One region of the Thermoanaerobacterium thermosaccharolyticum DSM 571 genome, then DNA from elsewhere that is predicted to be linked to it. Evidence: riboswitches for the same ligand, from Rfam matches in the RefSeq annotation. Region 1 holds a riboswitch; each other region holds the start of a gene.
What was found. A riboswitch is a leader RNA that binds a small molecule or an ion and turns the genes downstream of it on or off. The one in region 1 is predicted to bind cyclic di-AMP.

Region 1 (4,221 bases):
TATCCTTGAATTACAGAATCTACAGTAAGGACCAAATCATCTCCTTTTTCAGGTTTGTATAATTTTTCAGGAAGTCCTATGACGTGACCAACTTCATCAGTATTTGCTATCTCTAGACCAGGGATGCCTTTTAGATACTTGTCAAATGAATATTCAAGTCCATAAAGTCCATTTCCGTCAGTTCCTGTAAATCCAAGCGTCTGCGATAATAGATTGTCGTCTGGATAGCTTCTAATACTTGTATCTTCAGTATAAATACCTACAAGATTCAGCTTTTTGATTTTATTTATATTGTCCAGTGGAACATTTTTTTTAAGTACAGTCCACTCCGAGTTTTTATTGTTTAGAAGCTTATACAGTGAATCTTTTTTCATTCCCAATAAACTGTACAACTGATTTGCAATTTTATCTGGATGCTTTATATTCTTTGGTGCAGCATATACATCACCGCCGCTGACATTAGTGGCCAGGATATTTCCATTCGCATCGTAAATAATTCCTCTTTGTGGCTTTAATACTATCTTAGATGTTGTCTGATTTTTGACGGCCAGTGAATATTTTGGGGCCATGACAATTTGTAGCCATATTAATCGCGCTACAAGACATGCGATTAAAAATAAAAATGTAATTAGTACGAGCAAAATGCGCTTTTTATTTATTGATGCCAATTGAAAGTATCCCCCTTGTACGTTTATAATTTTATTTTAAATCAATATAGTGCATATTTCAATTAGTTTACATGAATCTGCATTCGGTAGGTTTCACATCTAAGGCAAATTCTAAGAAAGATGGTGCTCTCATTTTGAAATTCTCTGACCACTCCATAAATTTAACTTTACATACAATTAGTGGCATAATCCACTGGACGTTGTTAATGCCAAGACCGTAAAATTCAGGGTTGACCTTCAGATCATTGGCGACATCTAAAAACGATGATAATTCTTTTTGCGATATTCCAGATTCTACATTACCAATGTGTATAAGTTTGTCTTCCTCGTTGTAAAGGCCTAAAACTAACGCAGTTTTGTCTATCCTATAACCTAATATTACAGCATTTAGTACTATGTGGTGTTTGAATTTTTGCCACAGACTACTTCTTTTTCCTAAGTAATATTTTGAGTCTGCTTTTTTGGCCATAACACCTTCCAGTCGTTTTTTATCAGTTTCTTCAAATAAAGTCTTACCATGTTCAAATATAAAGTCTGATATTCGCATTATGCTGCATTCATTTACAAATTTATTTAACATTTGCTTTCGCTCAATTAACGGCCGATTCAAAAGCTCTTTTCCATCAACATAAAGTATATCCCAAGTAATAAATATGGCAGGATAAGACTTGCTCATAAAATCTATTTTTAGTTTGTTTTGCTGGTGTTTGCGCATCATTATGCTTCTATAACTTGGCTTATTGTCTTTTAAGACTATTAATTCACCATCAAGTATTGCTTCATTAGCCCTGATAAATTTGTTTAGCTTCATGAGTTCTGGAAATTGATGACTTACATCCACAAGTCTTCTATCCTGCAGTCTCGTTGTAGATGAAAGGAATGCCAGAGTCCTTGAACCATCCCATTTTATCTCATACAGCCAATCTGGGTCATCAAATACTTGGCCTGATACTGCCAGCATAGGTGGAATTTTTTCATCCATCATGGACATAAACTTAAGCACCCTTTTTCTTTTTAGCTTTTTTTGGTGTATTTTCGCTCTTTACCGATTCTATGCTGGCTTTTAATGCGCTTACAAGATCAAGGACATTTTCTTCCTTTGGCGATTCAGGTATTTCAATTTTTCTATCTTGAATTTTCGACTCGATTATTTCGATCAGGGCTTTTCTGTAGTTGTCATCGTATTTTTCAGGAGAAAAATCAGATGTCAGAGTATCCACAAGCTTTATAGCCATCTTTACCTCATTTTCGTGCAGATCTACATTGCGAATTGGTGGAAGTTCATTTGTACTTCTTATTTCGTCAGGGAAGTGCATTGTTTCTAATACCATGTAGTTGTCATTGTATACTCTTATGCAGGCCAAATCTTGCTTTGATCTGATTACTACACGTGCAACTGCCACACGGTTTAGCTTTTTCATTGAGTCCCTTAAAAGGACGTAGGGCTTTGCACCTATTTCATCCGGAGCAATGTAGTATGTTTTATCGAAATAGATTGGATCGATCTTATTTAAATCTGTAAAATCAAGAATATCTATCGTTTTAACTGTGGACTTAGGAATTCTCTCTAAATCTTCTTCATCGATAATGACAAATTTTCCTGGTTCATATTCATAACCTCGGACTATTTCTTCGTCTGACACTTGCCTATTGCAGACAGGACAGATTTTTTCGTATTTGATAGGAGATTTACAGTCTTTATGAAGCTGCCTAAAATGCACTGAATTGTCTTCTGTAGCTGCATAGAGCTTTATTGGTATGCTAACTAAACCAAAGCTTATGGCACCTTTCCACATTGAACGCATGTTTTAACACCTCATTTTTGATACTTCAATAATTATTATATCCATGTACAATTTTATACTACAGGTAAAATATGGTATGCAATTGACATCGATTAATTTTGCCTGTATAATATTAAGTAATTATTAAAAATATAAATTTTTTATTAAATTTATTAAAAAAAATGCCTAATCGAAAGAACGGGGGATATTTTTGGGGTGAATCCGCTTTTGCGGTAGGGTTGCTCTTTACCGAACCCGTCAACTAACCTCGTAGGCATAAAGAGAGGATGGAATCAATTGAATCACAAAAAGTTAGTTGCATCAGTAGTTTTGTCAATAACACTTATGCAAGCACCAAGTGCGTTTGCAATGGAACTGTTAAAGTATGGTTCAAGAGGACAAGCAGTGGTTAGTTTGCAGCAAACGCTGAATCGACTTGGTTATAACACAGGTGGTATTGATGGTATTTTTGGCAGTGCTACGAGAAATGCTGTGATAGCACTGCAGAAAAAATTTGGTCTATCACCAGATGGGATAGTCGGACCTGCAACAGAGGCTGTTCTAAACAGGACTGTTGTGAGTGGAGTTTCATCTAGAGGTGCTTATGTTCGTACATCAAATCTCAGTATTGTTAGCATTGCAGGAAGGTATCTAGGGACACCGTACGTTTACGGTGGTACGACTCCTGCTGGCTTTGACTGTTCTGGCTTTGTCCAATACGTATATAAGCAGGCAGGAAAAAGCATCGGCAGGACTACATACGATCAGTATGCTGGTGGAAGGCCTGTCAGCTTATCGGATTTACAGCCAGGTGATATAATGTTTTTCTCTACATCAGGCAATGGTCCTACGCATGAAGGTATATACATAGGAAACAATCGCTTGATACATATGAGCGATTCTTCAAAGAAGGCAGCATATGATGATTTTAGCGGGTGGTTTAGGACTTACTATATAGGTGCAAGGAGATATTATTAAGAAAGAGTATATTGCTAAAGCAAAAGAACACGTATATGTTAATTAGCTTCAACATATACGTGTTCTTTTTGTTTTTAAAATTTTATTTATGGAAGATTCATTGAGTCAGAGTTCAATTATTCATATTTTAATCACAATATCGTAATTTTCACAATAAACTTTTGCAATATCATATATAGACTTTTCAAAAGCCGAAGTTAGAAAAACACATGTTCGTATAATATAATTAAAGCACAGTGCGGCACTGAAAGGGACCGGTCCTCACTATTTGGTGAGGTGTAGACAATGATAAGCTACAATGAGCTGTGCTTTAAGGCGAAAAGCGGTGATGAAAAGTCCACAGTCGAAATCTTAGACAAATTTAATCCTCTTTTGATATCACTTGCTAAAAAATTTCCTTATGACGATTTTAATGACATGCTTCAAGATGGAAGAGAAGTTTTAATCTTAGCAATAAAGGAGTTCGATGAAAAGAAAGGAAAAGAATTCATCGGTTATGCCAATATGCGGCTTAAATTTTACTTCATGGGTATGCATAGAAAGAAGAAACCTAATCTGTCCTTAAATTCTAGTGCTGGTGATGATGAAGATGAAATAATAGACTTGATCGAAAGCGATGGACTATCACCTGAAGAGGAATTTTTTAAATGCGTTTCAATAAAAAATTTGAAAGATGCATTAAATAGCCTGACGGAAAAGCAGAAAAGGATAATATCATTGTACTTCTTTAGAGGAAAATCATTAGTAGAAATCGCAAATGAGATTGGAATAGGCTATCAAAGTGCAGTAAA
Region 2 (4,221 bases), 900 kb from region 1:
AATAAAATTAATAAATATGAAAAAATTTAGAAAAGGAAACAAAATGCATTGACATAATTTTTTGACTTATTATATAATGGAGTAGATGTCTTCTAAAAATATTATATAATCTATCTATGTAAAGGGGAGTAGTTCACATATATAAATATGTGGCAAAGTCAACATGCTGGTTCTAACCTGGCTTTGCCTTAAAGAATGAGACCTTTACGTAATATGGTGCACATATTATGTAATAGGTTTTATTTTTTTGGCATACTAATTACAAGGAGGCAGATTTGATGAATGCTTTAATATCGTCTTTTATTCTTGTTTTTGCATCTGAAATGGGCGACAAGTCACAGTTTATGGCTATGGCATTTGCCACATTTATAAAAGCCAGAACTGTTTTAATAAGCATATTGATCGCTGCCCTTTTAAATATGGGTATTGCAGTTTTGTTTGGCTCATTTATTACAGAGTACATACCGATAAAATACGTCAAGCTGTTGGCTGCCATATCATTTTTAATTTTTGGCTTAATCACATTAAAAAATGGCCATGAAGGACATGAAAAAATCAGAAAATCCAAATACGGCCCAGTTTTCACGATTATAAGTACATATTTTATTTCGGAATTTGGAGATAAAACGCAGCTTTCGACACTGGCGCTTACTGCCACATACAAAAGTCCCATATTTGTTTTATTAGGTGCTACTGCAGGAATTTTCATAGCTGATGTCATTGGAATCGTATTGGGAGTTTATTTAGGCAAGAAATTACCAACAAAGATTTTGCATTACATATCAGCGTTCATTTTTATAATATTTGGTTTTATCACTTTGTACGAAGCAAAAACTCTATAGCAAGTAAAATGGATACCTTTCGGTATCCATTTTACTCCTCTTAGCCTCTCATTAGCAATCATTTTTATCTTGCATAAGAAAATACCATATTGCCTACTCTTAATGCGACTGGCAATGACCAAAGCCACTGATTAGTATTACTGTTGTCAAAGTAATAAAGTGCACCATTTGTAGGTTCTACACCGTTTAAGGCATCCCTTGCAGCACTTATTGAGTCTGGTGTAGCAGGTACATTTATCAAGCCATTTTCAACAGGCGTAAATTGATAATAGCCATTGCTATCGACTTGGTATATTACACCTTTTATGGAGTTAGGAAATATACCGCTTTTTACCCTATTTACTATCACGGCACCGACAGCAACTTTAGCCTGATATGGTTCACCACCAGCTTCCGCATTTATAAGCCTTGCCAGAAGGTCCAAATCATCATTTGTGTATGAAATCACACCTCTTTGTACAGAACCTCTGTTTACACTTACATCACTTCTTATACTTGAAGAAGTTGATGGTGTACCAGATGATGGAATCACAAAAACTTGCCCTGGATATATCATATCTCCTGCTAAACCATTTACGGATTTTAAAGCATCGACAGTAGTACCATACTTCATGGCAATTAAGTATAAGCTGTCGCCTTTTTGAACCGTATATGTGTTGTCACTGCCAGGTACAACTAATACTTGTCCCGGATAGATGACTGTATCATATAAATTGTTCAGCTTCATTATTTGATTGTATGTTGTCCCATAATTTAAGCCTATTTTATATAGGCTATCACCAGGCTTGACAGTATATGTTGCCGCAAATGCAGTCTGAGAAAATAAAAGAGCCGCTGCTAACGATGCAATGAGAGGCTTTACCTTAATACATTTTTTAAACATAAATATCCCCCTTTTGCCTCCGAGGTTAGTTGACGGGTTCGGGCAAAGGGCTGCCCTACCACAAAATGGATTCACCCCAAAAAAAGATCCCCCGTACCCCTTTTCGGGGATTCGGCATATTTTACTTTAATTATAAGGGGAATACTTCCATGTGTCCATATTAAACTGATGGGAATATAGGCAATTAGTGGCATTCACTGTAACCGCAAAAAGGGCAGTAAATACATCCACTCTCAGGAACTAGCTGTGCTCCACAGTCAGGACATGTGTATTTTTTTGATGAGCTTTTTACATCGATCTCTTTATCTGGCATTGTTTCTTTTTTCAACATTTTATACCCTCCAATATATAGTTTATTATGTACATTTATTATACCATATATTGTGGTATATGTCACTATTAAATATTAAGACAAAAAACAATCCCCAATCATTGATAATTAGGGATTGTAATTTTAAATTCTGATCCTTTATTTAACTGGCTATTCACATCTATCTTTCCACCATGCAACTCAACAATAAGTTTCGCAATAGATAGCCCAAGTCCCATTCCGCCAGTTTCTTTGCTTCTAGCCTTGTCAACCCTGTAAAACCTGTCGAATATATAAGGAATATCCTCTTGAGGTATACCAATACCATCATCTTTTATCATTATGGCTACATTTTTATCTACTTCTTCCACAAAAATTTTTATATTGCCATCAAAATCTGTATATTTTAATGCATTGTCAAGAATTATTCTTACAAGCTCTTTTATAAGGTTCCTGTCTGCATTTACTTCTAAATTTCTTTTGCAAAATACTTCTATGTTTTTCTCACCGTACACTATTCTTGCATCTTTAACCAATTCTTCTATTAATTCATATATATTGATTTTTTTTTTGTTAACCTCCAGCGCTTTATTATCCCCTCTTGCCAACATTAAAAGCCTTTCGATCAATATTTCCATATCCTGCTCTTCTTTTTTTAGAGCGCTTATAGATTCTTCTAAAACATCTTTATTGTCCTTTCCCCATCTATCTATAAGCTCTATATAGCCTTTTAAAACAGACAATGGCGTTCTAAGTTCATGGGATACATTAGATATAAATGCATTTTGTCTTTTAAAATAGTCTTCCAATCTGTCTAGCATATTATTAAATGTCATAGCAAGCTTTGATAGCTCGTCGTTGTTTCCATTAACATTCAATCTCTTGTTAAGCTTCTTTTCATCGATAGTGTGAACTTCCCTGACCATGTAATCTACAGGTTTTAGTGCCCTACCCGTTATAAAATACCCGGCAAAAAAAGACACCAAAACTCCGATGGCATCTGATATAGCCATCAGCAAAAATAACAGTTTCAAAAAAAAGTACTGGCTCTTTAAATTTTCAGCCACTTGAACATATAGCACACTGCCACCTTCAACGTATTTTCTATTAAGATATACAATGTGCGTTTCATCTCTTTCTATTTTCGTAAGGCTATTTAAATTTTTATCATATGGAATATCAATCATATGTGATGACGATCTGTACACAATATTCCCATGCATATCCGTAATTTTAAAATACATGTTTTCACCAGTCGATGATGCAAATAACAAATCTTTATCAATATTTCCTACAACCCCATCAATCTCTTTTAATTTTTCCATTATCACATCCGATTGATTCTGTATATCGCTAAATGCCTGATATATAAGGTAGTATTTAAGACCGTATAAAACAGACGCATTTAACACTATCAATATAAAAGAAAATATAATCGCATAAAGCAATGCGATTCTCAATTTTATCGATAATCTAAAATTTCTAATTCTCATTTTTTTCTTTCCTTAGAGAGTATCCCACACCTCTGATTGTTTGTATTAACTTATTGCTAAACGGCTCGTCTATTTTACTTCGCAAATATCTTATGTATACATCTACGATGTTTGTCTCACCAATATAATTGTATCCCCATACATTTTCTAATATATTTTCACGCGTTAATACTATTTCAGCATTTATAATAAGATATTTAAGAAGATCAAACTCTTTTTTGGTAAGTTCTATTTTTTGTCCATCTCTTAAAACTTCATATGTAGACAAATCCATCGTTATTCCATCATAGCTTATTTTTTTAGTATTTGCTTTGATATTTTTTCTAAGAGCATTTCTGATCCTTGCCATCAGCTCTTCAATCGAGAACGGCTTCGTCAGATAGTCATCCGCACCTATGTCAAGCCCCATTACCTTGTCTTTTATTTCATCTTTAGCGCTTAAAATTATGACAGGAATCGATGATTTCTTTCGTATTTCCTTTAAAACTGAGAAGCCGTCCATACCAGGGAGCATCAAATCTAAAATAATCAAATCGTAATTCTCATCTAAAGCTCTTCTTAAGCCCTCATTGCCGCTGTATTCTATTGCAACATTATAACCTTCATGTTCAAGCTCTATTTGCAAAAATCTCGCAATTTTTTTCTCATCTTCAATTATAAGTATGTTTTCTCCCATTAAAATCACCAATTGTT
Region 3 (4,221 bases), 400 kb from region 1:
ATATAGTTTTTAACACCCATTTTTTTAGCATTATATGCTGCAAGATAGCTTGCCGCCACATAAATGGCATCATGTGCATCCCTAAGTCCCCAGTGATGTGCTTCATTGACTTCTACAGGTATATTTCTGTCGGCATGCCACTTCATCAGCTTTTGGTTCTCTCTTATAGATTCTTCAACCTGTCTAGGTCCCCTGCTATCTAATACATTGTACCAGCAAAGGGGTATAGCAGCCCATGCATTGTTTATCGTATCCTTTAGCATTTTAGCCATTTTAAAAACGTCATTTGTCCCACTGTAGCATCTAAGCAATGGATAATTTCCACGCCTTGATTCATCGTAAAGTTTTTTAAATTCTTCTTCTGACCTTATTGGCACACCTCCTGCACCATCAAGTGCAGTATTATACTTTTTATCAAAAAAGTGCTCCTGTGTATTTTGATCAGGTGCTATTGATATCACATCGAGAACTTTTTCTGACGCAATCTTTTTTATGCCGGCAAGTGTATCCTTGTACGACGGCAGGCCAAAGTGATGTCTTATTACAGGATAAGGATAATTTCTTTCAATTCTATCAACTATATCCTGCCCATACTCCACTTCATCGGCTAAGACTTTTTGTCCTTTCAAATACGAAATTGTAAATTCATCACCTGAAGTTCCGTCAAAAACTTCCTCAAAAATACCTGATTCTTTGGCAACTATGCAATTTGGTTCCGTACCGCCAAATATCCATCTAATGCCATTAAGATTGTATTCTTTTATCCTGCTTTTAAGAACATCTAATATGGATTTAAGTGAATCAGGAGTCAATCTATAACTTATTCCAACTATGTCAGGTTTTCTTAACCGTATAATTTCTACAAGTTTATCAATTGGCGTTGCAGGGCCTAAAAACTGAATATCAAATCCTTCGCTCTCTGCAAGCCGTAAAAATTTATAAACGCCAGCAACGTGAACGTCATTCTCAATCGAAGCAGCTATAATTAATCTTTTCATGCGACAGTGCTCTCCTCCTTTACACCTTCTACTATTTCTTTTATTTCTGCTGCACTTTTGCCATCCAATCCTAGCTTTACTACCGTCCGCCCTATCTTCCAGTAATTTTTTTCATGCATACATGATGCCAAATGAATTATAGAATCAATAGTATGTGTCGAAACCCCTAACTGCCTTCCAATTGAAGAAATTGGGACTAAGCTCATGGGAACATCTTCAAAAATGTACCTGCAGTCTAGTGTCCTTGGTGCTAGTAATCCTTTGTATGCATCTGTATTTTGGATTGCCTCATATAAATTATCTGAAACAACACCATACGTATCTTTTAACCAATCTAACGCTGTAATTGCATTTACGCCCAATGCATGTGCTACTGCAACCCTTTCTCTATCCATTCTTTCCAATATCTTTGCAACTGATGGAGATATACCTTCCAAATAATATTGAAAGCTTCCCTCTGTAGTCTCTATTCGTGCAGAATTTAATAGTATAGGTGCCGGATGAAAAATAGAACCTATATTATTTAAACTTGTCTCTAAAACATTTTCAGCTGGAACTATCTGTGTATAAGCCAATTTCAGCAAATCAACGACGTAATTTGTCTTCCATGATGGTATAGATGCTAATGATACGACATCTTTTATTCTAAAAATTTTCCCTCTGCCATCATTCGATCTACAAGCATATATAAATGTATCTGTCTCGCTTATGACTACATTTAAATCACTTCTGGCCCTTATAATATTGTAAAACTCAATTGCTCCAAAAGTTCTTCCAGGATTTAAAACAATTATTTGCCCACTTTTTAGATATGGAAGCATTTCATATGCAACATCACTATGACCCGATGCTGGAATAGTTACCATGATTATATCTGTATCTCTTATTGCATCTTCTATGCTATCAGTAATCATATTTAGTTTAGCAAATCCGCTGACTGCCCCTTCAAGATATATGCCCCCATTATTTAAGATAGGAATCAATTTTTCGCGAGTTCTGTTGTAAAGATTAACCGTAAATCCCATTAGTGAAAGGTGTGCTGCCATTGCCTGACCGCCGTTACCAGCTCCAATGACAGAAAATGATGGTAAGTTCATCCATAAAGCCTCCTTCTATTTTTGGGTATTAAAAAAGCCATAGAGAAAATCTACAGCTTGAACCCGGTTCTAATAGAAGGCAACAACAAAACCGAATCTATCCATGCTATTTCCTCCTCTTTCAACGCTTACGAGGTTAGCTGACGGGTTAGGGTTGAAAGATAACCCTTCCATATTAAATGGATTCACCCCTGAAATTGGTTTTCCCGCTTCTTACGAATTCAGCGTTATAGCATATTATTAAACTAATTACATTATACCATATCAAAATCTCATTTGCAAATATATTAAAAAAATGTAAATTTTGTAACAAAACTGTGTCTATAAAATATGCAACTCTTTAAAAAGAGGAATTGAAATTTATAAGATATTTGTTTAAAATTAAACTAGTCTAAAAAATGGGAGGATATTAAACATGAAAATATTTGACATTAGCAGAAATGATGATTGTATCTGTGGTAGCGGGAAAAAATATAAAAAGTGTTGTATGAATAACATCGAAGAAATAAAAAAAACTTTGACAAATTCCTTGTCTAATGAGGTTAATCTTTTTTCAGATGATGTTGAGTTTATTAAAATCGTAAGTATACTTTATGGAGCAAATCTATCTGAAAAGAATAAATCTTTTAAAGCTGATAAAATTGTCAAATTGATTTTAGAGACATTCGAAACAGAAGACAATTATACAAATGATGATTACATACAATTTCTTAGAAAAATGACCAGAAATATAGCTGAAGATAAAAGATTAAAAAAAGTAAGAGTACCTGGCGACCTTTTAAAGGATATTGAAATAGGAAATGAATTAGATGTAGATAATCTCTTAAAAGAGATTGTAGAAGAAAATTTAGTTGAAGAAATTCTTTTAAGTATTGCTTTTGAGTTGCAAAATTTTAATTTTAATGAAAAAGAAATAAAGGATCTTTTTCTTTTAATACGGATATCTATATTAGATGAATATAATACATTAGTAAAAGTGGCAATAGGAGCTACTATGATTGAGATAGCTAAGGCTCTGGAAGAAATACACGCTATAAATGGTACTAAGACTATGGATAAAATCTATGACATAGCTTCGAAGTATCCATCATTCAATGAATATCTAAGCAGTAAAATGTTTGATACTATTACAAATGATTTGGCTTATGTTTTAGATGAGCGCATAGATATTCCTTTTTTCATAGTATATCTGTTTTTGCTTAAATTCTATCATAGAATTTTATCATCATTTTTATTTGACTTTAAGACACCCACTGAATTTTACGATTCATTATTTGATGAGGTATTACAAAACTTACTTTATAAAGAGCTAATTATTTATGAAAAAGCTTTAAAGACTATCCTCACGAGCTTAGAATTAAAATCTGAAAGTATAAATGACGAGAAGGTAAAAATGTCTTTTGAAAATGTTCTGTCACTTTTAAGTCTGCCTATTAATCATTGGAATATGGAAATATTTGAACAAATAATGAAAGTAAATATTTTAAGAACTTTGAATAATTTGCCTGCAAAAGTAGAGGGCATAGACAAAGAAGTAAAATTACAAGACTTAATTTCGGATGAAATCTTAGATGAATACATAGTTTACTTAAAGAAAAATGGTTTAGAACAAATAGTGGATCTATTTAAAAAAATTTACGGTGATTTAAAAAATACGATGAGTAAAATAAGCAGTGATATTCTGGCCAACTTAGATATAAAATTTTAGCGCTTCAACTCATTTGTATTAAAAAATATAATGAAAGTATATTAATCATGACCATCTGTTTTACAGGTGGTCATGATTTTAATTAATTTAATAATGATTTTCATTTTTTATTTTTACATGAACTTTTTCACATATGCCTCTATTCTTTCATCATCCCAATTGGTCGTTTCTTTTAATCCTTTCTTAATGACTTCTAAATATTCTTCTGATGGAGCTTGTTTTTTATCTCTCCAGCGTCCAGTTATCGTTTTAATTTCAATTCCATCTTTTTCAACAAGTTCTAAAATAAGGTTATACCAACCGCCTTCTTGTCTTTGGATTTCATAAAACTGCTCTTCTGTTATCTTCCACAGTCTAATGACTGAATAGTACTCGGGATTTTCTTCTTTCTCGTCAAATAAGAAAGCTACACCTTTAT

Region 2: another riboswitch for cyclic di-AMP. It lies ahead of TTHE_RS08080 (cell wall hydrolase); the one in region 1 lies ahead of TTHE_RS03550 (C40 family peptidase).
Region 3: another riboswitch for cyclic di-AMP. It lies ahead of TTHE_RS01630 (NAD/NADP octopine/nopaline dehydrogenase family protein); the one in region 1 lies ahead of TTHE_RS03550 (C40 family peptidase).

What each region holds. Positions count from the first base shown of each region.
Region 1 is NC_014410.1:722,756-726,976, forward strand. It holds gene TTHE_RS03535 (peptidoglycan D,D-transpeptidase FtsI family protein) at 1-668, opposite strand, end outside; gene TTHE_RS03540 (ATP-dependent DNA ligase) at 736-1,659, opposite strand; gene ku (non-homologous end joining protein Ku) at 1,664-2,473, opposite strand; cyclic di-AMP (ydaO/yuaA leader) riboswitch at 2,626-2,743, shown strand; gene TTHE_RS03550 (C40 family peptidase) at 2,750-3,430, shown strand; gene TTHE_RS03555 (sigma-70 family RNA polymerase sigma factor) at 3,716-4,221, shown strand, end outside.
Region 2 is NC_014410.1:1,618,050-1,622,270, forward strand. It holds gene TTHE_RS08070 (hypothetical protein) at 1-52, shown strand, start outside; gene TTHE_RS08075 (TMEM165/GDT1 family protein) at 279-842, shown strand; gene TTHE_RS08080 (cell wall hydrolase) at 907-1,725, opposite strand; cyclic di-AMP (ydaO/yuaA leader) riboswitch at 1,725-1,852, opposite strand; gene TTHE_RS14390 (hypothetical protein) at 1,910-2,056, opposite strand; gene TTHE_RS08085 (sensor histidine kinase) at 2,155-3,528, opposite strand; gene TTHE_RS08090 (response regulator transcription factor) at 3,518-4,204, opposite strand.
Region 3 is NC_014410.1:319,298-323,518, reverse strand. It holds gene TTHE_RS01635 (cobalamin B12-binding domain-containing protein) at 1-998, opposite strand, end outside; gene TTHE_RS01630 (NAD/NADP octopine/nopaline dehydrogenase family protein) at 995-2,095, opposite strand; cyclic di-AMP (ydaO/yuaA leader) riboswitch at 2,207-2,332, opposite strand; gene TTHE_RS01625 (SEC-C domain-containing protein) at 2,511-3,803, shown strand; gene TTHE_RS01620 (hypothetical protein) at 3,917-4,221, opposite strand, start outside; gene TTHE_RS01615 (hypothetical protein) at 4,218-4,221, opposite strand, start outside.